Regions from separate parts of the Alteromonas sp. KUL150 genome, predicted to be linked through region 2. Evidence: predicted binding sites of a transcription regulator. Region 2 holds the regulator's gene; the other holds the start of a gene.

Region 1 (14,873 bases), on a different contig from region 2:
GTCAGCTAGGTCTTGAACTTGCCCAACCAAATCAGCTATCGAGTCCAATTCATCTTCATCAAGCTCTCCTTTCAATGAGAAGCTAATACCACTTCGTTCATAGTACTGATACGAAGTTTGCTGAGTATAAGACGCCGAGAAGTTAGTTTCACTTTGCTCACCATTTTCTGTGCTAGGCTGCCCTTCAGATGTCTGAGCCTCAAAGTTTAGCTGCTGAGATGCCTGAAACGAACGCAAACTCTCGAAGCTAAAACTTACTTCATCGCCATCTTTAGTTCTGATCGTCAAACTACCACTTTTCTCATCAGATGCAGCAACGGCATTTAACCACGAAAGTGTGACAGCATTTGCTTGTTCGCGACCAAAAATATCGGTCTCTAGATCATCTATACCCGTGTCGATGAGATCGCGACTTTTTGTCATTCCTTGCTCGATCTCTTCATTCATAAAACCGGCTAAATCTTTTTCAGCCATGGCAAAGCCTCGGCTTACGCCTTCTCTTGCTTGGCTAAATAAACTATTTAACTTCTCATCACTTGCACCACCATCGGCAGCTCCGCGAATAACACCGCCTACGAACTTAAGTACATTTTTTGCAACTTTTTCGAAGTCGAACAAACTATTCGACTTCTCTTCTAGATTCTTTTCTTTGACATCCTTTGGCTTCTGCCCGTCTATTTCCAAAGATTGGCTTAAACTCGTACTGACGATTCTCATGCCAATGCTAGTTTGACTACTAGACATGGATACCGACGCCGCTTGCTGTTTAGAAAATTCGGCCGCCTGTTGCAAACCATCCTGTTGCAATTGCTTCTTTAACGCTTCATTTGGGTTAACAGAAGCCTTCTGATCAGCTTTCTGATCGACCTTTTGCTCGTTCATGAAAGCCTTGATTTGACCCACGTTCATAATTTGATCCTCACTATCCTCTTTCATATTATCGGCAAAGAATCGATATTGTTTAATTTTAATACAGATTTTTTTCAGCTAAGGGCTCAGATTCATGCTGGGTGTATTGCAGTTATTTTATAAGGGTCTACAATTCGCGCCCTTAACTGTGAATGGAGAATTTTATGACCGCGACCGAACAACAACGCTATGAAGCTCAATTAGACGAAAAAGTAGATCGTCTCACCGCGTTGCTTTCTCCATTTAATGCGCCTGAACTTTCTGTGTTCCCGTCTCAACCAACGCACTACCGTATGCGCGCCGAGTTTAGAGTTTGGCATGAGGGAAATGACTTATTTCACATAATGTTCAATCAAGAAACGAAAGAGAAGTACCGCGTAGATAGCTTCCCCCCTGCGTGTAAAGCAATAAACGATGCCATGGCACTATTGCTTGAGGAAGTTAGACCAAACGAATCACTAAGAAAGAAGCTTTTTCAAATAGATTATCTTTCTGCGCTATCTGGTGAGGTTGTTATCAGCCTTCTTTATCATCGTCAGTTAGATGAAAAATGGGAAGAGGCTGCAAGAAAGTTAAAAGCGACGCTCGAAGCCCATTTTCCGAAAGTAAACATCATTGGTCGTGCTAGAAAGCAAAAGCTTATTATCAACAACGATTTTGTTATTGAACGTTTACCCGTAAACGGTAAAGAGTTTATTTTCAAGCACATCGAAAATAGCTTCACTCAGCCCAATGCCGAAGTAAACTGCAAAATGATTGAATGGGCATTGGATTGTGTAAAGCCGCTTTCTGGAGACCTGCTTGAAATGTATTGTGGTGCGGGTAACTTCTCACTGCCGCTTGCGCTTCATTTTGATAATGTCGTGGGAACCGAAATTGCCAAACCTTCTGTTCAAGCTGCTCAGTTTAATATTGAACAAAATCAGCTTAGCAACGTGAAGATAGTCAGATTAGCCGCCGAAGAATTTACTCAGGCTATGAAGGGCGAGCGCGCGTTTAGTCGTTTAGAAGGTATAGACTTAAGCACATATAACTTCACTACGGTTTTAGTGGATCCGCCTAGGGCAGGCTTAGATAAAGATTCATTGAGAATGATACAGGACTACGACAATATTATTTATATTTCGTGTAATCCTGAAACCTTGGCGCAAAACCTTGAATTGCTGAGCGAAACACATGAAATTGCAGAATCAGCGCTTTTCGATCAGTTCCCGTTCACTCATCACATAGAGGCAGGGGTTCTACTTACACGCAAAAGCTGATTTGAGTGAGATACAAAGGCTGGCACTGGGGCCAATTACATACAAATTTTAATAATATTCCTAGGCTAGCCTTTCTGCGTAGCGCCCACTTGAACAAAACGAAGCTGGGCTTTCACTCTCTCACCAATTTCTCGGCGAAGTTTATCGTCAGCTTCTAATGCCTCCGCTCCAGCACTAAATACCAGTCTTACCATAGCATCAGCTTGAAGCTGCGCGCATGCGTACTCCACGCCCTGCTGTTCAATGATATAGTCGGTCAGTTCATCGATGAAATGCTGTATTTCTCTGAATACCGCTAATCGGTAAGCAGATGATGTCCCCGTGTGTTCTCTAAGAAGAAGTCGAAACACGTTAGTATTAGCAGCGATAAACTCCATGAAGGTTTCAACAGAGGTGTGAATAACGCCGCCCCCTGAAGCAATGCGGCGTCTTGCCTGACGCATAAGCTGACGCAGTGCTAAACCCGCTTCATCTACTAGCGTTAACCCTAGTTCGTCCATATCTTTGAAGTGTCGGTAAAATGAAGTTGGTGCGATACCCGCTTCCCTGGCAACTTCACGTAAGCTGATTGCCGATAAACTGCGGTTTTCGTCTAGCAGTGAAAACGCAGCATGGATAATGTTTTGGCGGGTTTTTAATTTCTGTTCTTGTCGACTCACATTCGCACCACTTGTTGATTAGGTTGTAACGGCATGATGATTTTCAGCGACTTGGAATTAGCGCCGTTGTCATCTCAATAGCCATCAACGCAATCAAATTTCAAACATCAAAGACTAGCTCGTGTAGTTTATCGCAACACAGGCTTGTGGGGGAAGAGAAACAAAATCATCTCTTTTATAAACAAGTATTAAGCAAAAAAATCAATAAATACGCGCGTTCTACGTTAGCTTTACTATAATTAAACTTTACACATGTAAGCAGAACTTATCTGGGTTTTGCTTGCCTGAAGCTCTGTAAAACGATAAATTAGCGAACAGTTGTAAGCCAAGTAGTATAAAATGAAAAAACCTCCTCTTATCCTAACTAATGTGCTGGTATTTATTATATCAGGCGCTATTGCATTTATTGGTGTGCCGCTATGGGTGGCTTACCAGGGTATCGATTGGGCAGAAATCGGTACTGCTATCTTCTTATTTTACTTCACAGGTATGTCTATCACTGCTGGTTATCACCGCTTGTGGTCGCACAAAACCTATGATGCCAATGTTGTTGTGCGAGTCATTCTAGCAATAGGTGGTGCTATGGCGTTGCAAAATAGTATTTTGCATTGGTCATCAGATCACCGTGTGCACCATCGCCATGTTGATGATAACGATAAAGATCCTTACTCAGCGAAAAAAGGGCTTTGGTTCGCCCATATCGGCTGGATGTTACGTGAGTATCAAGCTAAGCGTTACGATGATTACAGCAACTGTAAAGATCTACAAAAAGACAAGGTGGTTATGTGGCAACACAAGTACTACTTGCCTATTGTGCTAGCGGCCAACTTTGGTGTTACAGGGTTGTTAGGTTATCTAAATGGTGATGTTCTTGGCATGATTTTAGTAGCAGGTATGCTTCGTCTCGTGCTTGTGCATCATGTTACGTTTTTCATCAATTCTCTTGCGCATTTTTGGGGTAGTCAGCCTTATACCGATAAGAATACGGCACGTGATAATGGCGTTCTAGCATTCTTTACTTTTGGCGAGGGTTATCACAACTATCACCATATATTTGAGTACGATTACCGTAACGGCATTCGTTGGTATCAGTTTGACCCGACTAAATGGCTGATAAGAGGCCTGTCTTTTGTAGGTCTAACGTCGAACCTTCGCAAGGTGCCAGAAGAGCGTATTGAAAAAGCACTTGCTGCGATGCAGTTGCAAAGAGCGAGTGAAAAAGTATCGCTACTGCCCAACGCTGAAGAGATGATGAACACTATTCAAGAAGAATACGACTTATTGATGCAGCGAATGAGTGATTACTACGCCACTAAAAAACGTGTGATGCGTGTTAAACAGCGCACGTTAAAACGCAGTTTAGAAGGACTAGAACTTGCGTATAAATACAAAGAGTTAAAGCATGCGTTTGCGGTTCAAAAAGAAAAATGGACGCAATTGCAGAGCTTGTCACTTCAAATGGCGTAAACACCTTCTTTATCTTTATTATTTGTAAAAAACCACATAAGTCTATGCTTATGTGGTTTTTTTTGATCTATAGTTGGAATGACACATCAAGTAAGGTCGTTATACTAGAGTTTGTTGTAAGACTTGACTTCATTTTAAGGTTAAATATTCAAACTACATCATTGAATTATCATGGCGGTGATTGCGATTTCAAACGCCACATCATAGAAGTAACAATACGGGAAAGTAACATGGCAACGAAGCAAAAAACAAAGGCTCCATTGTATCACTATGACGCAATAGTTATTGGCACAGGTCCTGGTGGAGAAGGTGTTGCAATGCAGCTTGCTAAAGCAGGAAAGAAAGTTGCTGTAGTAGAACGCTACGAAGCAGTAGGAGGTGGTTGTACCCATTGGGGCACTATTCCATCAAAAGCCCTTCGTCACTCCGTCAGTCGTCTTATTGAATACAATTCATCGCCCCTATTTGCCGACAATCACTTGAGTAAAAGCCTTACTTTTTCAGACATTATGCGTCACGCTAGCGGTGTTGTTAAAAGCCAAACGCGACTTCGTTCTTCTTTTTATGATAGAAACCGCGTTACCCTTTTTCACGGTGAAGCCAGTTTCGTGGATGCTCACACGTTAGAGATCACCCGTAAAGATGGCTCAAAAGATACCGTCACTGCCGGTCAAATTGCTATAGCAACCGGTTCACGCCCTTACTGCCCGAAAGATATCGACTTCAACCATCCACGAATTTATAACTCAGACACCATCTTATCTTTAGATCACGATCCCAAGTCCATCATCATCTATGGTGCTGGGGTAATTGGGTCAGAATATGCCAGTATATTTAGAGGTTTAGGGGTAAAAGTTGATCTCGTTAACATGCGCGATCGATTGCTTTCATTTCTCGACGACGAAATATCTGACGCGCTAAGCTATCATTTATGGAATAACGGCGTGCTTATTCGTCACAACGAAACCTATTCATCAGTTGAGGCCACCGATGACTCGGTGATTTTAAACCTAGAGTCAGGCAAGCGTATGCGGGCAGATTGCTTATTATTTGCTAATGGTCGCACGGGTAATACCGATACGCTTAAACTCGAAAATATTGGCCTAAAAGCCGATGGCAGAGGCCAGCTGCGAGTAAATGAGAATTATCAAACTGACGTAGAAAATATCTTTGCCGTAGGTGATGTAATTGGTTATCCCAGCTTAGCATCCGCAGCTTATAACCAAGGGCGCTTTGCAGCCGAGGCGATGCTAGGTATAAAAACTCACTCTGCGCTGGTAGAAGATATACCGTCTGGTATTTACACCATTCCAGAAATTAGCTCGGTAGGTAAAACAGAGCAAGAACTTACTGCTGCTAAAGTCCCTTACGAGGTAGGAAGAGCCCAATTTAAACATTTGGCCAGAGCCCAAATTGCGTCAACCCAAACAGGTAGCCTGAAGATATTATTTCATCGAGAGACGAAAGAGATTTTAGGAATTCACTGTTTTGGCGAACGTGCGTCTGAAATTGTTCACATCGGGCAAGCTATTATGCAGCAAAAAGGCGAAGGCAATACAATTGATTACTTCGTTAATACCACCTTTAACTACCCAACAATGGCTGAGGCTTATCGTGTTGCCGCCATAAACGGATTAAATAGGATTTTCTAACGGGCACAAAAAAGCCGGCGAAATTGTCGCCGGCTTATATGCGTTAACTAAAAATTAGTTACGGTTCGCAGCAAGCGCATTAAGCGAGTCTTTGTGAGCTACGATATCGATGTGCATATTTTCTTGATCGAACGTCATTGTTGCAATGGCGTAGTCACCCTGACTCTCGCTTGCAATGTCGATCAGCTTTGCTTGTGCATCACGGAAACGAATGTTATTGCCAATTTGATCTGACATACATTGGTTATTCATTTCGAATGTTTTTGCATCCATGCAATCGAAAAGCTGGTTATCACCAGATTCCGCATGCGCAATACCAAAGGCTGCTGATAGAGCTAATGTTAGTACTACTTTACGCATGTTTCTTCTCCTGTGTTACAGTCTAATACTGTTATCAATAAAGATACTGTATATACATTCGATAGTCAACTTTAGATCACACTAATATTACAGAAGTATGACAGTGAGAAATATTTGGAGAAAATTTTGAAAGGGCATGATGAGTTGGTAGCAGAGGCACTAAAATGCTCACTCTGTGCTCACGCGCTACCTCATAAACCCAATCCCATTTTTAGTACCGCTCCTTTAACGAAAATTCTCATCATAGGGCAGGCACCTGGTTTAAAAGCACACGAAAGCGGAGTCGCTTTTGATGATGCTAGCGGTGACAGATTACGTAGCTGGCTATCAGTAAGTAAGGCGGTTTTTTATAATCCAAAATGTATTTCAATTTTGCCTATGGGTTTCTGCTTTCCAGGCTATAAGCATGGCGCTGATGCGCCTCCAAGAAAAGAGTGCGCCCCTGCGTGGCATCATAGGTTTATCAACTACTTGCAACCTTCTATTACGATTTATGTGGGCCGTTACGCGCAACAGTTTTATTTACCAAACCATAAAACCCTCACAGACGCAGTGAAAACTACTTTTACTTCGCCCGAGCAGTACTTTGTTCTACCTCATCCGTCAGGCAGAAATAATCGATGGTTAGCCAAGAACACATGGTTTGAAACTAAGAGCCTGCCTATTCTGCAGAATGAAGTTTTTACAGCATTACATAGCTAATCGTGCGATGCTAAAAACGCCAATAGCGCATCAAACGGCATCGGCTTAGCGTATAAATAACCTTGAGCTTCGTCACACCCAAGCTTGATCATGTAGCTAGCCTGCTCTCTTTTTTCCACACCTTCCGCTATCGTTAATAAACCCAATTTATTACCTAACGTAACAATGGTTTCTGCAAGTACCGCACTGGCACCAGGCTCAATATCCTTAACAAATGACCGGTCTACTTTCAGCCTATCGAGAGGAAGCTGTTGAAGATAGCTCATGGAAGAAAAACCTGTTCCAAAATCGTCGATAGCAATTTTAACGCCGAACTCCTTAAGGGAGCGTAGCGCATCAATCACTATTTGAGGCTCATCCATTACAACGCTTTCGGTGATCTCTAGTTCTAAAAGTCTTGGATCAATGTTGGGCTTAGAAAGCGCCTGTTTAACTTTTTCTACGAAAAACCTATCGCGAAACTGGGGTATTGAAATGTTAACTGCAACACGAAGGTGTCCATAACCTTTTTCTCTTAGTTCTAACAGACGATTACACGACTCTTCTAATACCCATTCGCCAATATCAACAATAAGTCCAGAATATTCAGCAAGAGGAACGAAAACTGCGGGAGAGATATATCCCCCCTCACCATCTGGCCATCGAAGCAGACCTTCCATGCCCACTACTTTTTCATTAAGCAAATCAACCTGAGGCTGGAACCATAACTCCAGTTTTTTCGCCGCGAAGTCACTACGCAATCTTCGTATCATATCAAGGCGCCAGGTTGTCTGGTCTTCAATATCTTTGGCGTAGTATTCAAAGTTGTCAGTCAGATTCTTTTTCGCACGATTAAGCGCAATATTTGTGCGCTTTAAAATTTCAAGCCCAATGTTTCGCTTATTATCTAACTTGCAAAAGCCAACCGTCACGTTAACAGGCAAAGTGTGATCGCCAACTTTAAACGAAGATTGGAAAATAGCGTTAATAGCGTCAGGGCACACATATTCGCTAGGCCCAATAAGGCCAAAAACGTCGGCGCCTATTCGGCCTTTCTTGACGATTCCGTCAAATGCTGTTTGGAAACGATCGCTAATTGCACGAAGTAACTCGTTACCTACTTCCTGTCCCAATCCATCATTAATATCGGAGAAGTGATTTACGTCAACAAGTGCAACACTGCAGTTTTCGCCAGCAAACAAATGCGGTTTATCCAACATATTGATAAATTCGTTGCGGTTAGGAAGACGGGTCAACCAGTCGCGGAATGCCGCATTTCTTAATTCGTGGAAAAGATTTACGTTTTCGTATCCAACGGAAATACTGGATAAAAACACCTCCAGCAGGTTTTTATCCAACTCGCTAATTTCTTTGGTTTGCCTAATGTAAACAGCGGCTTCAAAACCCGCACGACTAATGTAAAGCACGGTGCAAGTTCGTTCGAATATGTGGGATTTAATACGTAAACAGCGGCCTATATTTTCCTCTATCTCGATATTTTTAACATCAGAAACAGGATGATTGATAAACCCCGCGTATTCACCTGCTGCACCGAGCACATACACGCCCTCATCGTCTCTATCTAACAATGCACCAGCTCTAGCACACAGTAAGCCTTCGGTATCTAGCCCGATAAGTGAGCTTATCTGAGTAACAACCCCCTCACAAAACTCTTTAACTGAATGCTCTTCAAACAAATTTGCTGAAGAAGTGATTATCTTCTCCAACCCTACCCTACTTTGACTAATCGTTATAATTTGCTGATAAGAGCGAAGGGAAGAAATGATAGTGGTGAGTAATTTTGCGCGCGTCAGCTCTGTTTTCGTTTTATAATCATTGATGTCGTAGAGCTTGATGACCTGCTCTTCGGGGGCGTAGCCTGGCTGGCCTGTACGCAGAATAATTCGCGGTTCGAGTAATTTCATGTCCTCACGAATATATTTAACTACGTCGAACCCTGCGTCATCTGTTTCCATAACGACATCGAGCAAGATAATGGCGATAGTATTGCCGTATTCGTGAAGCAGTTCTTTTGCTTGCTTTGCAGAGTATGCATTAATGAAGTTTAGTCTACGTTCGTTGACAATAAGGTCAGACAACGCAAGGCGCGTTACAGTATGGATTTCTTCATCATCGTCTACGATGAGAATATTCCAGTCTTTTCCTAGTAAAGGCTGCTCTTCCGCTGCACTATCATCATCTAAAAAAATTAACTCGTCGTTTTCGTAATCCATTTCCGACATTACTGCTCATTTCCCCGATACAAACAAAACAAGAATATGCTGAGCACCGCATTTAGAGGACGTTCACATTGATAAAAAATCTATGCAGTGCAATAGTGCTCTTATGGTACACGCAATGTAACATTCAATCATACACGCATTATGAAGATTAGCCCCCAACACTTTCCACCTGAGGTAAAGAAACCACAGGCCGCAGATAGCCCTAAGGTTAAAAATCAGAGTGCTCAAGCTCCCACGGAAAATATATCCGGAACGATGAAAGCAGAGGCTGGCCGCCAACGTATGCTTTCATGGTTTGCTAGAGTGGGTATCAGCCCTGCAATGCAGTCTTCCGATCCTAAGAAGCAAAAACATGCACTGGAACGAAGAAAACATATTTTAGAAACCCAAAAAGCGAGCAATCTTCAAGCTGTTTTAAATATAGCACTAAATGTTTCGATCAACGAACAAACTAGCGATAATCTTGACCCAGACTGGTTTTTCGCATTTAGCTCGATGGCAGAGGAAATTTATAGTCCACCGATGCAAGAATTGTGGGGAAAAATCTTTGCTGTTGAGGTAGCTCGACCTGGCAGTTTTTCTCTAAGAACCCTTCAACTTTTAAAAACACTTACACATCGCGATGCGAAAGTGTTTAATAAAGCGGTAAATATAGCGAGTCGCAGTAATAACGACGCAGTTCCACGCATTTTGGTCGGATATCACAGACGTAAGGGTCTGTTTTCTTTATTTCGGAAACCCGTCCCTGAGCAGATAAATTTATCGACGGTTGGATTGAGCTACCCTGACTTATTATCTTTACAAGAAATGAAACTGATTTACGCCAGTGAAATAGAAAGCGGTGAATATACTGAAGGTCAGGAAGTATCATGGCGATGCAACAATGACTTGATGACGTTAACGTGCAAATCTTCGGGCGTCGCGCTGGTTTATTATAAATTCACGTCAGTGGGCAGCGAACTTTATAAGCTTGTGCCCAAATCGCAAAATGAAGCGTATCTCAATCAACTCAAACTAGTATTAAATGAGGTATTTAACATTAGTTAAATACCATCACCAAATTCATGAAGACCGCACTCTCTTTTCAGCCCAAAGAAACGAGTATCTTGCTCACTCATTCCCTCTTGCAAAGACTGCGTGGTATGCCAATCGCCGATTGATACGTAGCCTTGTTCCCAAAGCGGGTGATAAGACAGTTCATTATCTTTAAGGTAATAATGGAGGTCTTTATTGCTCCAGTCGATAATAGGGTACACTTTAAACTGTTGCCCTACCTTTTGGAGAACAGGAAGTTTACCCCGAGTGTCCGATTGACTTCTACGTAAGCCAGCAAACCACGTGCCCGCGTCAAGATCGTTCAAAGCGCGCTGCATAGGCTCAACTTTGTTCATCTTGTTGTATTTCTCAATACCTTCGATGCCTTGTTCCCAAAGTCTGCCAAAACGCGCTTCCTGCCAAGCGGATGACATATTCGCATTGTAGACGTGCAAGTTTAAGTTGAGCTTTTCAACAAGTTCATCAATGAATTTGTACGTTTCAGGGAAAAGATAGCCAGTATCGGTAAGTACAACCGGGATATCCGGTTGCACTTTAGTAAGCATATGCAGCATAACCGCCGATTGTGCTCCGAAACTCGAAGAAACAATATGGGTGTCTGGCAAATTATCCAACGCCCAAGCAACCCGCTCTTGCGCTGTCATCTGCTCTAGCATTTCATTGATATCAGCCAACTCTTCTTTGCTGATATCAAGCGTAATTGGCTGCTGCTTTTCTGCTGTATTATTCGTCATAGAAATCCCGTGCGGAGTCTACTACTGGTTTTACAACACCAGCGCGAACGACATAATCGCCAAAGGCTTCACCTGCGTCACGCTCTTTAGCCCATTGACCAAACAGCGAATCAAGCTCTGCCATAATTTCTTGTTCGCTAATGTTTTCACGATACATACGCGGAATACGCGTACCTTCTCGGTTACCACCTAAATGAAGGTTATACTTGCCTGGGCCCTTACCGACCAAGCCGACTTCAGACAACATCGCGCGCCCGCAACCATTTGGGCAGCCAGTAACGCGGAAGATAACGCTGTCTTCTTCCAATCCGTGTTTAGCTAATAAACCTTCTAACTCAGTAACGGCATCTGGCAAATAGCGCTCAGCCTCTGCCATCGCTAGCGGGCAGGTTGGCAATGCCACACAAGCCATTGAATCTAGACGCTGATTAGAAATAGACGGGGCGATTAAACCATGTTCGCGAGCTAGCGCTTCAATCCTGTCTTTATCTTGCGGAGCTACACCAGCAATGATTAAGTTCTGGTTTGCTGTTAAGCGGAAGTCACCTTTGTGTAATTTTGCGATTTCCGCGCAACCGGTTTTAAGGGTTTTGCCCGGATAATCCAAGATACGGCCGTTTTCGATAAACACGGTAAGATGGTACTTTCCATCAATACCTTCAACCCATCCGAAACGATCTCCGCGGCCGGTAAATTCGTAAGGACGACTCTCCTGGAACGTCACACCTGCACGCTTTTCAACTTCTGCTTTGAAGTTTTCTACGCCTACGCGCTCAAGCGTATACTTTGTTTTCGCATTTTTACGATTAACCCGGTTACCCCAATCACGCTGTGTTGTGACTACTGCAGCGGCAACGTCAAGCGTATGCTCAAGAGGAATGAAGCCAAAATCAGACGCCTTGCGGGGATATGTGCTCTTATCACCGTGAGTCATGGCAAGACCGCCACCAACAAGCACGTTAAAACCAACTAGCTGACCATTCTCCGCAATTGCAACGAAGTTAAGATCATTCGCGTGAACGTCAACGTCGTTTTGCGGAGGAATAACCACCGTTGTTTTAAACTTACGGGGTAAGTAGTTATCGCCTAAAATGGGCTCAACAGGCTTTTCAGTTGTTTCAACTTTTTCACCATCCAACCAAATTTCGGCATAAGCACGCGTTTTTGGTAGTAAGTGTTCACTTATCTTTTTAGCCCACTCAAAAGCGTGTAGATGTAGCTCTGATTCAACTGGGTTAGAGGTGCACAGCACGTTACGGTTTACATCACCTGCCGTGGCTATAGAGTCAATGCCCGCTTTATTCAGCATTTGGTGCATAGACTTTATTTTAGGCTTCAACACACCGTGGAATTGAAATGTTTGGCGAGTAGTCAGGCGAATGCTGCCGTACATTGTATGGTCGGCTGCAAACTTATCAATCGCTAACCATTGGTCTGGAGTGATAACACCACCAGGCAAACGCGCGCGCAACATTACATTATGCAACGGCTCAAGTTTTTGTTTAGCACGCTCAGCGCGAATATCACGGTCATCTTGCTGATACATACCGTGGAAACGGATCAGCTGAAAATTGTCAGCTGTAAACCCGCCCGTCAGATCATCTTTTAAATCTGTGGTGATAGTTCCACGCAAATTATTACTTTCACGTTTTAAGCGCTCGTTGTCAGCCAGTTTGCCCTCAACGATAAATGGTGATTTTTCGTTACTCATTAATAGACATCCTTCTGATAACGTTTCGCTTTTCTCAACTCTACAACATACGCTTTGGCATCGGCTTCAGATTTACCGCCGTGCTCCTGCACAACACTTATTAAGGCGTTTTCTACATCTTTCGCCATGTGCATTGCATCACCACACACATAAAAATGTGCGCCCTGCTCTAGCCACTCGAAAACTTCTTTACCGTTTTCTAATAAGCGGTGCTGAACATATACTTTTTCTTCTTGGTCGCGAGAGAATGCCAGCGTAATTTTATCTAGCAGGCCTTCCTTAACGTAGCCTTGCCACTCTACTTGATAAAGAAAATCTTGCGTGAAGTGTGGATTCCCGAAGAACAACCAATTTTTGCCTTCAGCACCTTGCACGTCACGCTCTTGCATGAAAGCCCTAAATGGCGCAATGCCGGTACCCGGACCAACCATAATGACTGGAGTATTAGGGTTGGCCGGCAAACGGAAGTTGTCGTTGCTCTCAACGAAGACTTCTACATCACCATTCTCTTCTAAATATTCACATAGGAAGCCTGATGCGCCCCCTTGGTGACGGTGCCCAAACGCTTCATAATCAACGTGAGCTACCGTTAAATGCACTTCTTCTTCCACCTCTGCTTGGCTTGACGCTATAGAATACAAACGTGGTGTTAGTGGACGTAGCGCATCTACAAGCTGCTGTTCAGATAATTTGCCTGGATGGTCGCGCACAATATCAATGATTTGACGTTCAGCCATGTAGGTACGTAGCTGAGCTTTATCTTCCATTAACGTAGCTAAGGTTTCAGAGCCTGTAGCAGCCTGATAAGACTTGATGAAATTTGGATAACTTAGTGTTAATTCAAGCTTAGACGTTAACGCCTCAGTAAGCGACATTTTCGCATCACCCACAGAAACTTCTGCGTTGCCATCTAGTGACAAAATACCAATAAGTTCAGATACCAACAAAGCTGAATTCTTAAACCATACGCCTAGCGCATCTCCAGGCTGATAAGTAATTCCGCTGTCTTCTAAACTTATTTCAATATGTCGAATATCCTTAACGGAGTCACGACCGGTAATTTTCAGTGCGTCGATAAGCGTTGCTTTAAACGGTGCTTTTTTGGTGTAGGTTTGTGCAGCTACACCTTGCACCGCTGCGCCAGTTTGTGCCGCTACCGCTGTTTGCGGTGCTGCACTAAAATCCCCTTTTAGCGACTCAATAAGTTTATTTAGCCACGCTTCTGCTTCAGCCTCATAATCAACGTCGCAATCAAGACGGTCTATAATAGGTTTACCGCCTAGTTTAGCTAAACGCTCATCAAAGTCTTTTCCAGTCTGGCAGAAAAACTCATAACTACTGTCTCCTAGACCCACAACAGCATACTTTGTGTCTGCTAACTTAGGCGCTTTTTTGCCTGCTAAAAACTCGTGAAGCTCAATGGCATCATCGGGAGCATCACCTTCACCGTGCGTGCTTACAAATACCGCAACGTGAGTTTCAGCCTTTAAATTGCGTGGCTTGTAATCTGCCATACTCACGAGTTTGCTATTAAAACCCGCTTCTTCTGCTTTTGCCTGACATTGCGCCGCCAGACCTTTAGCGTTGCCGGTTTGAGAACCGTATAGAATGGTTAGCGTCGGAGCGTCACCTGCAGCTGCCGGTACGCTTTGTAACGCTGGAGCAATCGAACTGCCTTGTGCAGCCGCCATACCAGCAGCATAGCCACTTACCCAAGTTAGTTGATCACGATTTAAGCCCGCAATGGCTTGCGTAATTGCATTCCACTGTTGTTCGTTTAATACCGCGCCTGGCGCTGAGTTCGAATTAGAATCTTGTGACATAGTCTTTTAGCCTTTTTTCAATGCTGCTAAGGCTAACGGCTTTCAACAAGAAGAGAAAAGAATAAAAGAGACTTTTTTATTACTGAAAGTGCTAATGGCTACATGATTTGGTAATAAGTCGGGTTAGCTGCAAGCTGTAGATACAAAAAAGGCGCGATATGCCAACGCAATCACGCCTTTTAAATTCGCTTACTGGCGTTTAGAAATGCAGCTCTAAACCAGCAAACACGCCATCAAACTCCATATCTGCATACACATCGTCAAGGTCTTCAATATCAACCGTTACATTTCTGTAACCCACCTGTAGCGTCATATC
Region 2 (14,873 bases):
ATCTGTTTTTAAACTTACTCAGCGAATGTTTATTCTTTCTCGCGACGAAACCTACGATATTACCCATATGTTTGGCGCATGGGGAGAGGCTTTTACGGCGGTAGGCCCTGCGGTATTGCTATATATGGTTGTCGCAATGATAGCTGGAATTTATGGTTCTATTGCCCTTGGCGGCTACAATTTCACATGGGAAGGAGCAAAACCCAAAGGGTCTAAAATGAGCCCGATTCAGGGGTTCAAGCGCATGTTCGGCACCAATGGATTGGTAGAACTATTAAAATCTATTGCCAAGGTTGTCGTTATTATCGGCATGGCAATTGGCGCGTTGTTGTACTTTGAAGATGAAGCGCTGCATCTTGATATGGAACTCTATCCAGGGAATATCTTTCATGCGCTCGACATGCTCAAGTGGGCTTTTCTTATTTTAGTGTGTGGAATGATCCCCATTGCACTTATTGATGTGCCTTACCAAATGTATAAGCACAACAAAGAAATGAAGATGACCAAACAAGAGGTCAAAGACGAAAGAAAGAACGCAGAAGGCGACCCTATGGTTAAGGGGCGTATTCGTCGCCTGCAATATCAAGCTGCAACCAAGCGAATGATGCAGGAAGTGCCTCAAGCAGACGTGGTTGTTACCAACCCAACTCACTTTTCTGTCGCTATTAAATACGATGAAAAGGGTTTAAGAGCGCCAGTGGTTGTCGCTAAAGGTGCAGATGAGTTAGCAATGCACATCAGAAAAATCGCTACCGCAAATAATGTACCTTTAATCCCCTCTCCGATGCTAGCTCGCGCTATTTTCTATTCAACAGAAGTCGACGATGAAATTCCCAACGCTTTATTTATGGCGGTAGCGCAGGTGCTAGCTCATGTGTATCAATTGAAGGCGCATAGGGCAGGGAAAGGCAAGCGGCCTAAACCGCTCAAGCGAGATTTGCCCATTCCGCCAGAATATCGTCGATAATCACAGTCATCGTCCGGAAAAAGCTTACCATAATCAAGATAGCGCTATTTTTAGCCGATTAGCAGTTTAGTAATAAAGCTGGCACGTTAGTTGAAAACTCCCTTTCAGATTCATATAAAGCGTCAATTTTCTGATAGAGAGACACCAAGCCATGCAGTTATCCGGTTATCTTCAGCGATTCGATAAAAATCAGCTGCAAAATTTTACGAGTGGTCTAGGCGCGCCCATCGTCCTTTTGGCAATCATGGGCATGGTTATTTTACCCATGCCGCCTTTCCTGCTGGACGTGCTTTTCAGTTTTAATATTGCGTTATCTCTCGTCATCATATTGGTTGCTGTTCTCACTCAAAAACCTGTTGATTTTGGTATTTTCCCTCTTGTTTTGTTAATTGCAACAGTACTTCGACTTGCGTTAAACGTGGCATCCACGCGGGTTGTATTGCTTTACGGTCATGAGGGCGGAGATGCCGCGGGAAAAGTAATTGAAGCCTTTGGCGCCGTTGTTATTGGTGGCAACTATGCCGTAGGTATCGTTGTTTTTGCTATTTTACTTATTATCAACTTTAAAGTAGTCACCGCTGGTGCTGGCCGTATCTCTGAGGTAAGTGCAAGATTTACTCTTGACGCTATGCCAGGCAAGCAAATGGCAATTGATGCGGATTTGAATGCGGGTTATATCGACCAAGATCAAGCGCGCCAGCGTCGTGAAGAGATTACTGCAGAAGCTGACTTTTATGGCTCGATGGACGGTGCATCAAAGTTTGTGAAAGGTGACGCAGTTGCCGGGCTTTTCATCATGCTAATCAACATTGTTGGCGGCCTATTTATTGGCATGATTCAGCATGGCCTTTCATTCGGAAACGCAATAGAAATCTACACAATCTTGACCATAGGTGATGGTCTGGTCGCTCAAATTCCTTCACTACTGCTTTCAGTTGCCACCGCAATTATCGTTACTCGTGAAAATGAATCTCAGGAAATGGGCAAAGAAATACGCGGCCAGCTGGGAAATAATCAGGCGCTATACATTGCTTCGGGCGTGCTATTTGTCATGGGGATCATTCCGGGAATGCCTCACATAGCGTTTCTTGGTTTTTCTTTCTTGATTGCAGGCTTTGCTTATTTTCAAACGGTACAAGCTCGGAAAAAGGCTGCTGCACCTGCAGTACCCGACAATGTGTCTAAGAGCGAAACCGTCGCGCCAGAAGTGAAAGAGTTGGGCTGGGACGATGTACAACAAGTTGATACTATTGGTTTAGAAGTAGGGTATCGCCTTATTCCACTCGTTGATAAGTCACAAGGTGGTGAGTTATTGACGCGTATTAAAGGGGTGCGTAAAAAGCTGTCTCAAGAGCTTGGGTTTCTTATTCCACCCGTTCATATTCGCGATAATTTAGACCTAGAGCCCAATACATACACCATTGCCATGCTAGGCGTTACTATTGGTGATTCAGTGATTAGTCATGACGAAGAGCTTGCCATTAATCCTGGACAGGTTTTCGGTAAACTAGAAGGACGAGCAACCAAGGACCCAGCATTTGGTCTGGATGCAGTATGGATTAAACCAAACAAACGAGAGCATGCACAGACATTGGGTTATACGGTTGTGGATGCGGCTACCGTGGTAGCAACCCACTTGAGTCAGCTGTTGACCAACAACGCCTATCAGTTACTTGGCCACGAGGAAGCCCAGCAGCTTCTTGATATGCTAGCCAAACAGCACCCTAAACTTGTTGAAGGTTTGGTACCTGATATTCTTCCGCTTAGTACAGTGGTGAAAGTACTGCAAACATTGCTATTTGAAGGTGTGCCTATTCGCGATATGCGAACCATCGTTCAAACCCTAAGTGAGTATGGTACTCGCAGTCAAGACCCTGATGTACTTGTATCTGCGGTACGTATCGCACTTAAACGACTTATTGTTCAAGAGATCACGCAAGGGGCGAAAGAAATACCTGTCATAACCTTGGCGCCAGAGTTGGAACAGATGTTGCACCAGTCACTTCAAGCAGGTGGCGAAGACGGTGCTGGTATTGAACCAGGCTTGGCAGATAAGTTGCAAAAATCACTGCAACAAGCCAGTCAGCAACAAGAGTTAGAAGGTGAGCCTGCTGTGCTTCTAACATCTGGCATGCTGAGACCGGTACTCTCTCGCTTCTTAAAATATTCGGTTGTTGGGCTTCATGTGCTGTCTTATCAAGAAGTTCCTGATGACAAACAAATAAAAATAGTCAGTTCGGTCGGTCAATAATCTGACGCTGGGTGATTGGAGAGGTTGCAATGAAAATTAGACGTTTCTTCGGCAAAGATATGCGTGAGGCGTTAAGCCAAGTTAAAGCAGAGTTAGGCAGTGATGCAGTTATCATGTCAAACCGCAAAGTGGCTGATGGTATAGAGCTTGTTGCAGCTTACGATAAAGAACCCGATGCAAAACTCACTGTTCCTAAAGCAGCATCAAAAGCCCCTGGTCAAAAGGCTACGCCAAGCTTGAGTGAAATAATTGGCGACGACGGTCCAGATAGCCTAAAAGCGTTATTAGAAAAACAGCATGGTGCTGCGGCTGCGACAGCCAATCCAGGAACATTATCTAACGTTGCTGAAATCCACACCCAGCAACGCCCTCAATCTATGTCAGCTAATGCAAAGCACGCCAACGAGATAGCGTCACATTTGGATTTTTCTGATGCATTTATTGATGATGTGGAAAGCCAGCAGAATGCTGGTCATCGTGCTCATGACTTACCCTTTCCTGACCACCAAGCCTCAAGCATTGGCGAAGCGCCAATGACACAATCGGCAGAACTTGCACAAATAAAAGAAGAGCTTGCGTCTCTACGGGACGTTCTGCAATACCAAGTTGCTGACCTTATGGAAGCAAAAAATAAGCGTCAAAAACCAGTTCACCAGTACTTGACCACGCGTTTAGTTGATATGGGGTTGAGCAATGCTCTCGCTAATCAGCTAATAAATTACACGCCAGCTCACTATAACGAACGTGACGCGTGGATTTATCTTCTTAACCTATTGGCTAATCGCATAAATGTGACGGGGAACGATATACTTAGTTCACAAGGTGCGGTTGCGTTGGTTGGTCCTACCGGAACAGGTAAAACAACAACAGTTGCCAAATTGGCAGCCCGTTATGCGCAAAAGTATGGTGCAGAGTCAGTCGCTATGATCACCATAGATACGTATAGAATAGCTGCCTATGAGCAGCTAGCGACATACGGAAAAATAATTGGCTGTACGGTAAGAAAAGCGCAGACTAGTGAAGAGTTAGCCGATTTATTATTCCAACTTCGTCATAAGCGACTAGTATTAATCGATACGGCAGGGTTTAGTCAGCGCGATAGTCGATTAATTAAACAGATTAAGCAATTTGACAACGGTCAAATGCCTAAAGTGAAAAAATATTTGGTGGCGCAAGCCAATACTCAATATCCTGCGCTTCAGAGAATCATCCAAGCGTATGATGATATTGAATTAAGTGGCTGTATTTTCACGAAGTTAGATGAATGCTACTCTTTGGGAGAGGTATTGAGCGCTGCCGTTGAGTACCAACTACCGGTTAGCTATGTCACCGATGGTCAGAAAGTGCCAGAAGACATTAAGATTGCAGAGGCGAAATCTTTAGTTTCCGCTGCTGCAAAGCTTTATAAAAAGTACGGTTTGAATCATACTAGTAGTAACAACGCAATTAAAACAGCATAAGTAGTATGATTGACGATCAAGCGAGTAGCTTAAGAAAAATGAAGCAATCACGGTTAATCAAGGTTATCGCCGTCACCGGAGGCAAAGGTGGCGTTGGTAAAACAAATATTACTCTCAATACCGCTATCGCTATGGCGAAGCAGGGTAAGCGAGTCATGGTACTTGACGCGGACCTCGGTCTGGCAAACGTTGATGTTATGCTAGGACTTCGCGTAGAGAAAAACTTATCTCATGTGCTTTCAGGTGAATGTACCCTTGACGATGTTCTCGTCACCGGTCCGCACGGGATCAAGATTGCGCCGGCCACCTCTGGCACGCAGTCGATGGCAGAGTTATCCCCAACTCAACACGCAGGTTTGATCCGCGCTTTTAGCGAGCTAAGAACGCCGATAGACGTGCTGATTGTCGACACTGCTGCTGGAATTTCAGACATGGTATTGAGTTTCTCGAAGGCTTCTCAAGATATCATGGTCGTGGTTTGCGACGAGCCTACGTCACTAACCGATGCCTACGCCCTAATAAAAATCTTAAATCGCGAACATGGCGTTTTTCGTTTCAAGGTAGTGGCTAATATGGTACGCGACGTGCGTGAAGGCCAAGAATTATTTAGTAAATTAAGTAAAGTGACAGGGCGTTTTTTGGATGTTGCACTAGAATTAGTGGCAACGGTTCCATTTGATGAAAATATTCGCAAAGCCGTAAGAAAACAAACGGCTATTGTAGATGCCTATCCAGGCTCTCCAGCCGCAGTGGCCATAACACAACTTGCTAGTAGAGCATTGTCATGGCCCATCCCGGCTCAGCCAGGCGGACATCTTGAATTTTTTATTGAACAACTTGTTGCAGAAAAAGCAGTAGGAAATCAGCGTTGAACAGCAAGGCAGCCGCTTATCAACAACAAACCGATAAGTCGCAGTTAGTCGAAAGACATGCGCCATTGGTTAAGCGTATAGCGCATCACTTGATGGCTAGGTTGCCTGCAAGTGTTCTTGTTGATGACCTTATCCAATCAGGCATGATTGGGCTTTTGGAAGCTGCACGAAATTTTGACGGCTCTAAGGGAGCTAGCTTTGAAACCTTTGCAGGCATCCGTATTCGCGGAGCAATGCTAGACGAAATACGCAAAGGAGACTGGACCCCTCGTTCAGTCCATCGTAACGGACGTGCTATTTCGGAAGCGATATCCCAAGTAGAAGGTGAGACCGGAAGGGATGCAAGAGATTCTGATATTGCTGAAAAGCTTAACGTAAGCTTGCAGGATTATCACCAAATGCTCAATGAAGTAAATGCCGGCAAACTTGTCGGAATAGAAGATTTGGGTGTGTCGGAGGACGTAATCACTACTGAGCAGAGTAGAGGCAGTGATGCGCCGCTGGAAGACTTGATGCAGGGCGCTTTTCAAAAAGCACTTGCCCAAGCGATTACAACGCTACCTGAACGGGAAGCGATTGTGCTTTCTTTGTACTATGATGAAGAATTGAATTTACGAGAAATTGGTGAGGTTCTTGATGTAAGTGAGTCAAGAGTCAGTCAAATTCACAGTCAGGCCATGTTAAAACTCAAATCACGAATGAAGTCGTGGCAGGCTGACGAAGAATAGAAATTAATAACAATTAACCCCTCATTGGAGGCTATTTTGGACAAAAGTATGAAAATTCTTGTGGTTGATGATTTTTCTACCATGAGACGTATCATCAAAAACCTTCTTAAAGACTTAGGTTTTGCCAACATCCAAGAAGCGGATGACGGAAGCACTGCACTGCCAATGTTGCAGCAAGGTGATTTTGACTTCGTTGTTACTGACTGGAACATGCCCGGCATGCAAGGTATCGATTTGCTTCGCGCAATTCGAGCAGATGACAAGCTTAAACATTTACCTGTTCTTATGGTTACTGCTGAAGCTAAAAAAGAACAAATCGTTGCTGCAGCGCAAGCCGGTGTGAACGGGTACGTAGTAAAACCCTTTACAGCAGCAACGCTAAAAGAAAAATTAGACAAAATTTTCGAACGTTTAGGTTGATCCAGACGCTCACCAGATAAATGAGGTTTACTGGATGGCAACGAATATAAACGTTCCAATTTCGTTGGAAGAAGCCAAGCAACTCGTTACTTATCTTGAAGAAGGTGATAACGCTTCAGCCAATGCCCTACTTGAAGCAGCATCAATGAAAGAAAACGTTGAGTTGTTTGCTGAAGTAGGAAAATTAACGCGTCAACTTCATGACGCGTTAAATAACTTTCAGATTGATGATCGCATTAAAAACTTAGCAACCGACGATATTCCGGATGCTCAGTCCCGCCTGACTTACGTTATTGAAGAAACTGAAAAAGCTGCTAATACTACTATGGATGCCGTTGAAGCGAGCATGCCAATAGCAGAAATGCTTTCAATGCGCATCGATAAGGTAATGCCAGAATGGAAAAAGTTAATGAATCGCCAAATTGAGCTTGGTGAATTCAAAGCGTTGTGTGCAGACTTAGACGAATTATTAGAAGAAGGTTCGCTTCAGTCAGCTAAACTAACACAACTGCTTACTGAAGTGCTGATGGCCCAAGGTTATCAGGACTTGACGGGGCAAGTTATTCGTCGCGTTATTGACCTTGTAAAAGAGGTGGAGGACAGCTTAGTCAACATGCTTACCATGTTTGGCGAGCGCGATGGAGAAGAACATACTAAACCATCTCGTGTTAAGGCCGATAAGATAGATGGTGTAGAGGCAGAAGGCCCAATTATTGACGCCGAAAAACGAGATGATGTCGTTTCAGGCCAAGATGACGTAGATGATCTTTTGTCTAGCTTAGGTTTTTAGGGGAGCGGGCGCATGTCGTTTGATGTTGACGAGGATATATTACAGGACTTTCTGGTTGAAGCTGGAGAGATTCTTGAACAATTACAAGAACAGCTCGTTGATCTTGAAAACAACCCGGAAGACGCGGATTTACTGAACGCAATATTCCGAGGGTACCATACAGTAAAAGGAGGCGCTGGTTTCCTTTCTCTCACAGAACTCGTCGAAATTTGCCACGGTGCAGAGAACGTATTCGATGTGATGCGAAACGGGCAAAGAACTTTAACCCCTGAACTCATGGATATTATTCTGCAGGCCACCGATGTGGTTGTAGAAATGTTTGAACGAGTGAAGGCTCAGGAGCCACTGCAACCTGCAGACGCGCAGTTAGTTGATACACTGCATAAATTGAGTCGTCCTGAAACGCCAGACGAAAACATATTCGACTCTTTAAGCGCCCCTGTACAAGAAACCGCTGCGGATGAGCCAGAGCTAGTAATAGAAGAACCTACAGCAGAGGCAGAGAGTAAAAGCGATAACGGTGGCGGTATTGACGAAATCACTGAAGATGAGTTCGAAGCGCTGCTCGATGAACTTCACGGTTCTTCGGCACCGGGTCGCTCATCATCAGGTTCGATTGAAGCGCCTTCTGCATCCGAGTCAAAGCCCACCGCTTCAACTGCCTCTGCGATAAGTGATAGCGACGATATTACCGACGAAGAATTTGAAGCGCTGTTAGACGATTTACATGGCAAAGGTCAATTCAGCGCCAACGAAGCGCCAGCTGTAGAGACTAAAGCGCCTGCAGCGCCAGCATCTTCAAGCACAGGCGGTGACGAAGAAATTACCGATGACGAATTTGAAGCCCTTCTTGACCAATTACATGGTTCAGGTCAAGGACCAACCAAGTTAGGTGAAGCGCCTAAGCAGGTAGAGCCACCTGTCGACAAGGCAGCGACTGAAGCTGTTCAAAAAGCCAAAGAGGCAGCGCCAAAACCAACTCCTGCACCAAGTGCTCCAGCGCCATCTACCCCCAGCGCGCCAGCAAAAGCAGCAAGTGCTCCACCTAAAAAGGATGATAAGAAAGCGGCTGCCTCTGCACCTCAAGCCGAAACAACCGTGCGGGTTGATACTAAACGCCTTGATCAGATAATGAACATGGTGGGTGAGCTTGTTCTGGTGCGAAATCGTTTGCTTAGCCTTGGTATTAATAGCAACGATGAAAGCATGTCTAAAGCGATTGCTAATCTTGATGTAGTTACTGGCGACCTACAGGGTGCGGTAATGAAAACGCGGATGCAGCCAATTAAAAAGGTATTTGGTCGCTTCCCTCGCGTTGTTCGAGATCTCGCAAGAAGCTTAAAGAAAGAAATTACGCTTGAGCTTGTTGGTGAAGAAACAGATTTAGACAAAAACCTGGTTGAAGCACTGGCCGATCCATTAGTGCATTTGGTTAGAAACTCGGTAGATCATGGCATTGAAATGCCTGATGATCGCGCGGCAGCGGGCAAGCCAAGAATGGGAACCGTCCAACTGTCAGCGTCTCAAGAAGGTGATCATATCCTTCTTACCATTGAAGACGACGGCAAGGGCATGGACCCTGAGAAGCTCAAGGAGATAGCCATTAGTCGTGGCGTGTTAGATGCTGATGCGGCAGCGCGTATGTCTGATGTTGAAGCGTTCAACTTGATTTTTGCTCCGGGCTTTTCTACCAAGACAGAAATTAGCGATATTTCTGGTCGAGGTGTGGGCATGGACGTGGTTAAAACTAAAATTAACCAGCTCAACGGTACGGTCAATATCGATTCACAGCTAGGTAAAGGTACCCGACTTGATATCAAAGTCCCTTTAACGTTAGCTATCCTTCCTACTCTAATGATTGTTGTAGGAAAACAGACCTTTGCGTTACCATTAGGCGCGGTGAACGAAATAATAAACATGGACATCAAGAAGACCAACACGGTCGATGGCCAGCTAACAATGATAGTTCGTTCAAAAGCAATTCCGTTGTTCTTCCTCGGCGAATGGCTGATTCGTGGCCCTAAAAATATTGAAAGAGATAAAGGTCACGTGGTTGTTGTACAAATAGGTACACAGCAAGTTGGATTCGTAGTAGACGCGCTAATAGGTCAAGAAGAGGTGGTTATAAAGCCGCTTGATGCCTTGCTACAGGGGACACCTGGCATGGCTGGAGCAACCATAACTTCAGACGGTGGAATTGCACTTATTTTAGATGTTCCGAGCCTTCTAAAACGGTATGCGCGTAAACCCATTAAGTAAGGCGATGAATTAATAGGAATAGTAATCCATGGTCTTTAAAGTCCTTGTGGTGGACGACTCGACATTTTATCGTCGTCGGGTAAGAGAAATACTCGACAGCGATAAAGAACTTGAAGTAGTCGGGGAAGCGCGAAATGGTCGTGATGCACTAGAAAAAGCAGAAGCGCTTAAACCAGATGTAATAACAATGGATGTGGAGATGCCGGTAATGGACGGTATTTCTGCGGTGAAGGCTATCATGGATAAAAAGCCTACGCCGATCCTTATGTTTTCATCCTTAACCTATCACGGCGCCCAAGCCACGCTTGATGCCCTTGAAGCAGGCGCGCTCGATTTCTTGCCAAAGAAATTTGAAGATATTGCGCAAGATAGAAAAGAAGCATCTCATTTATTGTGCACCAAAGTTAGGTTGATAGCGCGCAGGGGCGTTGGTCTTAGGCGTCCGTTATTTAGGGCAACGGAAACAAGACAGCTCCCAGATAATGCGCCCAAACAGGCTTTCTTTAAAACCTCTGGATTATTGTCCGGGCATAAGGATGCAACAAAGCAACCCACTGTATCGTCGGTCAGGGCAACGGGGAAACGCTATAAATGTTTAGCGATTGGTGCATCTACTGGCGGGCCTGTTGCTCTTCAAAAAGTGCTTGCGCCTTTACCTGCAGACTTTCCGTACCCTATTTTGCTTGTCCAGCATATGCCTGGTACGTTTACCACCGCGTTTGCGCAACGGTTAAATTCAAACTGCAACATAAGCGTGAAAGAGGCTGAGCATGGCGACGTATTAAAACCGGGCCACGCCTATCTGGCTCCGGGTGGCAGGCAAATGCTGATAGAAAATATTGGTCTGAGCAAAAGCATAGTAATAACCGATGCAAGCGCGTCGGAAAAGGTCAATTATAAACCTAGCGTAGACCTTACGTTTGGTTCATTGGCTAAAGCTTTTGGTGGTGATGTTTTAGGCATTATCTTGACGGGAATGGGTGCAGACGGTCGGGAAGGCTGTCGATTGTTGAAAGACAAAGGCGCAACCATTTGGGCCCAAGATCAAGATTCTTGTGTTGTATATGGCATGCCGCAAGCTGTAGCGGTTGCTAATATATCGAGCAAGAACATTAATATTGACGATATAGGTAGTTGCGTTCAAACCGAGATGCGCTAGCGCGTTGGACTCTAACGGAATAAACATCATGAAAGTGTGGACTGTAGCAAATCAAAAAGGCGGAGTGGGGAAAACAACCACTACGGTGAGCCTTGGTGGTTTGCTTGCAGAGCAGGGAAAGCGTGTACTTATGATAGATACCGACCCTCATGCATCTCTGAGTTATTATTTCGGTATTGACGCTGAAGCAACGAGTCATTCAGTCTACGATATTTTTATTCAGTCTAGTTCACTTTCTGCCGATAACGTTATGGATTGCTTAAGTCCAACGAAGTTAGACAATCTGTATGTGCTGCCTGCCACAATGGCGTTAGCCACCCTTGATAGGACGATGGGGAGTGAGCAAGGAATGGGGTTAGTCCTTAAAAAGGCCCTGGCTAAAATTGCTGATGAATTTGATGTGGCGATTATTGATTGCCCACCAGTTTTAGGGGTACTTATGGTCAATGCACTAGCAGCATGCGACAAAGTAATTGTACCCACGCAAACAGAATATTTGGCACTAAAGGGGTTAGACAGAATGATTCGGACCATGGAAATTATGGGGCGTTCGTTAAATAAAACCTTCGATACAGTGATAATTCCAACTATGTTTGATAAGCGAACGAACGCTGCGCTAGCATCACGTAAAAAGTTATTAAGCGATTATGGTGAGCGCGTGTGGGAAGGGGTAATCCCCGTAGATACTCACTTTAGAGATGCCAGTTTAGTGCAGTTGCCTATTTCATCTGCTTATCCTAAAACTCGTGGTGTGTCTGCTTATGCGAAGCTATTAGCCGTGTTGGAGAAGTAATAAAATAATGAGCAAGCAATCACCCTTTGCCCGTGAAGAAGTGATGGAGGCCTACTTAGATAGCCTTCTCAAAGAGCCTGAAACACCGGAAGATGTTACTGCGCGCACGGCTAAGTTGCTTGAGCAAGCGTCTCAACAAATAGCGGAAACAACCCTATTAGGCGTTGAAGAGCAAGATTCTACCCAGCACAAAGAAGAGGCGATCGCAGAAAAGGTAACGTCGATTATAGAGACGTCGACGCTTAACTCTGTTGAGGATAATAAGCGAAACCCAGTAGCTCAAACCGAGAGTCAGGAAAATAGGCTTTTAGACACTGAAATTAAATCGAAAGTACCACTAAAGGATACTCTCGGTTTTCGTTTTCAAGCGCTATTCTTTGAAGTGGCAGGTTTAACGCTAGCGGTACCGTTAACTACCCTAGGCGGAATTCATCAAATTGAGAAAATTGGGCCACTTTTCGGAAAACCTGATTGGTTTATGGGTGTAATGCTGCACAGAGAGTCTAAACTCAATGTTGTGGATTCAGCAAAGTGGGTAATGCCAGAAAAATATGATGAAAACCTCGCACAATCGCTCAACTACCGATATCTTATTATGTTAGGAGAAAGTTTGTGGGGGTTGGCAAGTGAAAAGCTTGTTAATACGGTCAATTTGACTACAGATGATGTTAAATGGCGCGAGTCCACAGGAAAACGTCCCTGGTTAGCGGGGATGGTTAAAGAAAAAATGTGCGCGTTAATTGACGTTGAAGAATTAATATCTATGCTTAACAAAGGCTTAAGCAGTAACGACCAGACGCCATAGTATTGGGAGCCAGGTTCATGACCGACGAAAGAACAAGTAGTAATGCCACCGACAGCAATGACGAAGTCCTTCAATGGGTTACGTATCGCCTAGGTGATGAAACATATGGTATTAACGTAATGCAAGTTCAAGAAGTGTTGCGTTATACCGAGATAGCTCCGGTTCCCGGTGCGCCCGATTATGTATTAGGTATTATCAATCTGCGTGGTAACGTGGTAACGGTGATTGATACTCGTGCACGATTTGGTTTGCCGCCAACAGAGATAACAGACAACACACGTATTGTAATTATTGAGTCTGACGAGCAAGTTGTTGGAATTTTGGTTGATAGCGTGGCCGAGGTGGTTTACTTGAAGTCTTCAGAGATTGACAGTGCACCTAACGTGGGCACAGAGGAAAGCGCCAAGTTTATTCAGGGCGTTAGTAACCGCGATGGCGAATTACTCATTCTTGTTGACCTTAATAAATTGCTAAGCGATGAAGAGTGGGATGAGCTTAGCAATATCTAAATAAATGACTGGGCAGTATTATTTAGTACTGCCTGCATTTCCCCAAGGGTTACGTCCATGGATTGGCAGCTTGCTGCACCTACCTTGTTAGAACTAGTTTTGATTGTGTTAGTGGTTGTACTTGCCGTGACGATTGGGCTGTTGTACTCGCACGTTCGTAAGCTGCGTACTTCTATAGAAACTAGCCAAGCTGAGCATATTGAAGCGCTCGCCCGAGTAGAAGCGTTGGCAAACAACGCGAATAATCAGCAGTCTGAAGCGCAGGCTAGAACTATAGTTATCACTCGACACCTCAAAGAGCTAGATGAAAAGCAGATAAGCATTGAAAATGAGCTTCGCGAGCTTAGGTTACAAGATCCTTCTTTACGCCTTTATCAGCGAGCAGCAGAGCTTGTGAAGCAAGGGGCAAGCATTGACGAGATTATTGAAGCCTGTGATATACCAAGAGCAGAGGCGGAAATGCTGGTTATGGTGCACAAACAAGGTAATTAACAAAACAGTTCTACAAATCTGAAAAGAAAAACGTTTAGACGTCTAGACGTAAAGATGTTGACATATTCCCAGTTATAGACACAATACAGATATCGTAATTTATCACTGGAGCCCTCTATGCCAATTCGTATTCCTGAGCAATTGCCTGCACAGAATGTACTACTAGGTGAAAATATTTTTACCATGGACATGGACAGGGCGGCTAATCAGGATATTCGTCCTCTTGAGGTTGGTATTCTTAATTTAATGCCGAATAAGATCGAAACGGAAGTACAGCTACTTCGTTTGCTCTCAAATACACCGCTTCAAATCAATGTGGACCTTATTCGTATTGACAATCAAGCGCCAAAAAACACGCCGCAGTCGCATATGGACGCTTTTTATCACGACTTCTCTGCCGTAGCGAACAAGAAGTACGATGGTCTCATTGTAACAGGAGCGCCTCTTGCTCTAATTGATTATGAAGAAGTGAAGTATTGGGACACTATGACCACAATTTTAGAGTGGGCACAGCGTCATGTTAACTCAACGCTATATCTTTGTTGGGCTGCTCACGCTGCTATGTATCACTTTTATGGCATTACCCGAGAAATAAGAGACGAAAAGTTTTCAGGCGTATTTAAACATCACGTCAATGATCCTAATAACGAGTTATTAAGAGGTTTTGATCCAACATTCTTTGCCCCTCATTCTCGGTATGGTCACATTCAAACATCGCAATACAACAGTGTAGATGGCCTAAACGTAGTGGCAGAGTCAGATGATGTAGGTGCGTATATTGTCGCTTCAGATGATAAACGGATGGTATTCGTAACCGGTCATCCAGAGTATGATCCTGATACACTCAAAGACGAATACTTTAGAGATCTATCAGCAGGGCAAACCCCTGCAATTCCAAAAAATTATTTTGAAGGAGATGATCCAGCCAAGTCTCCCATTGTACAGTGGCGCTCACACGGTAGCCTGTTGTTTACAAACTGGCTGAATTACTATGTCTATCAGACCACTCCTTACGATTTAAGTCAGCTTGCTGAAAAGTCACAGCCAAAGAGGTAGCACGTGAGCCAAAGAACAAATTCAAGCGCGCAGGCAACGCTTACAGAAGCCGCTAAACAACGTATTCTTATACTTGATGGTGCGATGGGCACAATGATCCAGCGCCACAAACTAGAAGAAGCCGATTATCGCGGAACCCAGTTCGCAGATTGGCACTGCGACGTAAAAGGTAATAACGATATGCTGGTGATTACCCAGCCTGATATTATTTACCAGATTCATTGCGATTACTTTGACGCTGGCGCAGACATTATCGAAACCAACACGTTTAACGCGACAACCATTGCTATGGCTGATTACGACATGCAGGCG

Evidence for each region. The regulator FliA, encoded in region 2, starts transcription of late flagellar genes. The targets are predictions, from matches to a motif close to CTAAAGNTNNNNNNNNNNNNGCCGATA.
Region 1: a site for FliA is predicted at 939-965, ahead of GVO62_RS17985 (DUF5610 domain-containing protein). Genes of this name have one in related genera too.

Annotation. Positions count from the first base shown of each region.
Region 1 is NZ_BLIJ01000076.1:57,061-71,933, reverse strand. It holds gene GVO62_RS17985 (DUF5610 domain-containing protein) at 1-909, opposite strand, end outside; gene trmA (tRNA (uridine(54)-C5)-methyltransferase TrmA) at 1,074-2,171, shown strand; gene fabR (HTH-type transcriptional repressor FabR) at 2,237-2,830, opposite strand; gene GVO62_RS17970 (acyl-CoA desaturase) at 3,170-4,297, shown strand; gene sthA (Si-specific NAD(P)(+) transhydrogenase) at 4,528-5,949, shown strand; gene GVO62_RS17960 (pyridine nucleotide transhydrogenase) at 6,004-6,309, opposite strand; gene GVO62_RS17955 (uracil-DNA glycosylase family protein) at 6,424-7,011, shown strand; gene GVO62_RS17950 (bifunctional diguanylate cyclase/phosphodiesterase) at 7,008-9,233, opposite strand; gene GVO62_RS17945 (TIGR03899 family protein) at 9,375-10,280, shown strand; gene GVO62_RS17940 (phosphoadenylyl-sulfate reductase) at 10,277-11,023, opposite strand; gene cysI (assimilatory sulfite reductase (NADPH) hemoprotein subunit) at 11,013-12,734, opposite strand; gene GVO62_RS17930 (assimilatory sulfite reductase (NADPH) flavoprotein subunit) at 12,734-14,557, opposite strand; gene GVO62_RS17925 (TIGR04219 family outer membrane beta-barrel protein) at 14,757-14,873, opposite strand, start outside.
Region 2 is NZ_BLIJ01000050.1:85,656-100,528, forward strand. It holds gene flhB (flagellar biosynthesis protein FlhB) at 1-967, shown strand, start outside; gene flhA (flagellar biosynthesis protein FlhA) at 1,119-3,218, shown strand; gene flhF (flagellar biosynthesis protein FlhF) at 3,248-4,678, shown strand; gene GVO62_RS11980 (MinD/ParA family protein) at 4,684-5,550, shown strand; gene GVO62_RS11985 (RNA polymerase sigma factor FliA) at 5,547-6,278, shown strand; gene cheY (chemotaxis response regulator CheY) at 6,315-6,698, shown strand; gene GVO62_RS11995 (protein phosphatase CheZ) at 6,733-7,488, shown strand; gene GVO62_RS12000 (chemotaxis protein CheA) at 7,501-9,747, shown strand; gene GVO62_RS12005 (protein-glutamate methylesterase/protein-glutamine glutaminase) at 9,776-10,906, shown strand; gene GVO62_RS12010 (ParA family protein) at 10,935-11,699, shown strand; gene GVO62_RS12015 (chemotaxis protein CheW) at 11,707-12,504, shown strand; gene GVO62_RS12020 (chemotaxis protein CheW) at 12,522-13,013, shown strand; gene GVO62_RS12025 (DUF2802 domain-containing protein) at 13,071-13,505, shown strand; gene metA (homoserine O-acetyltransferase MetA) at 13,623-14,561, shown strand; gene GVO62_RS12035 (homocysteine S-methyltransferase family protein) at 14,565-14,873, shown strand, end outside.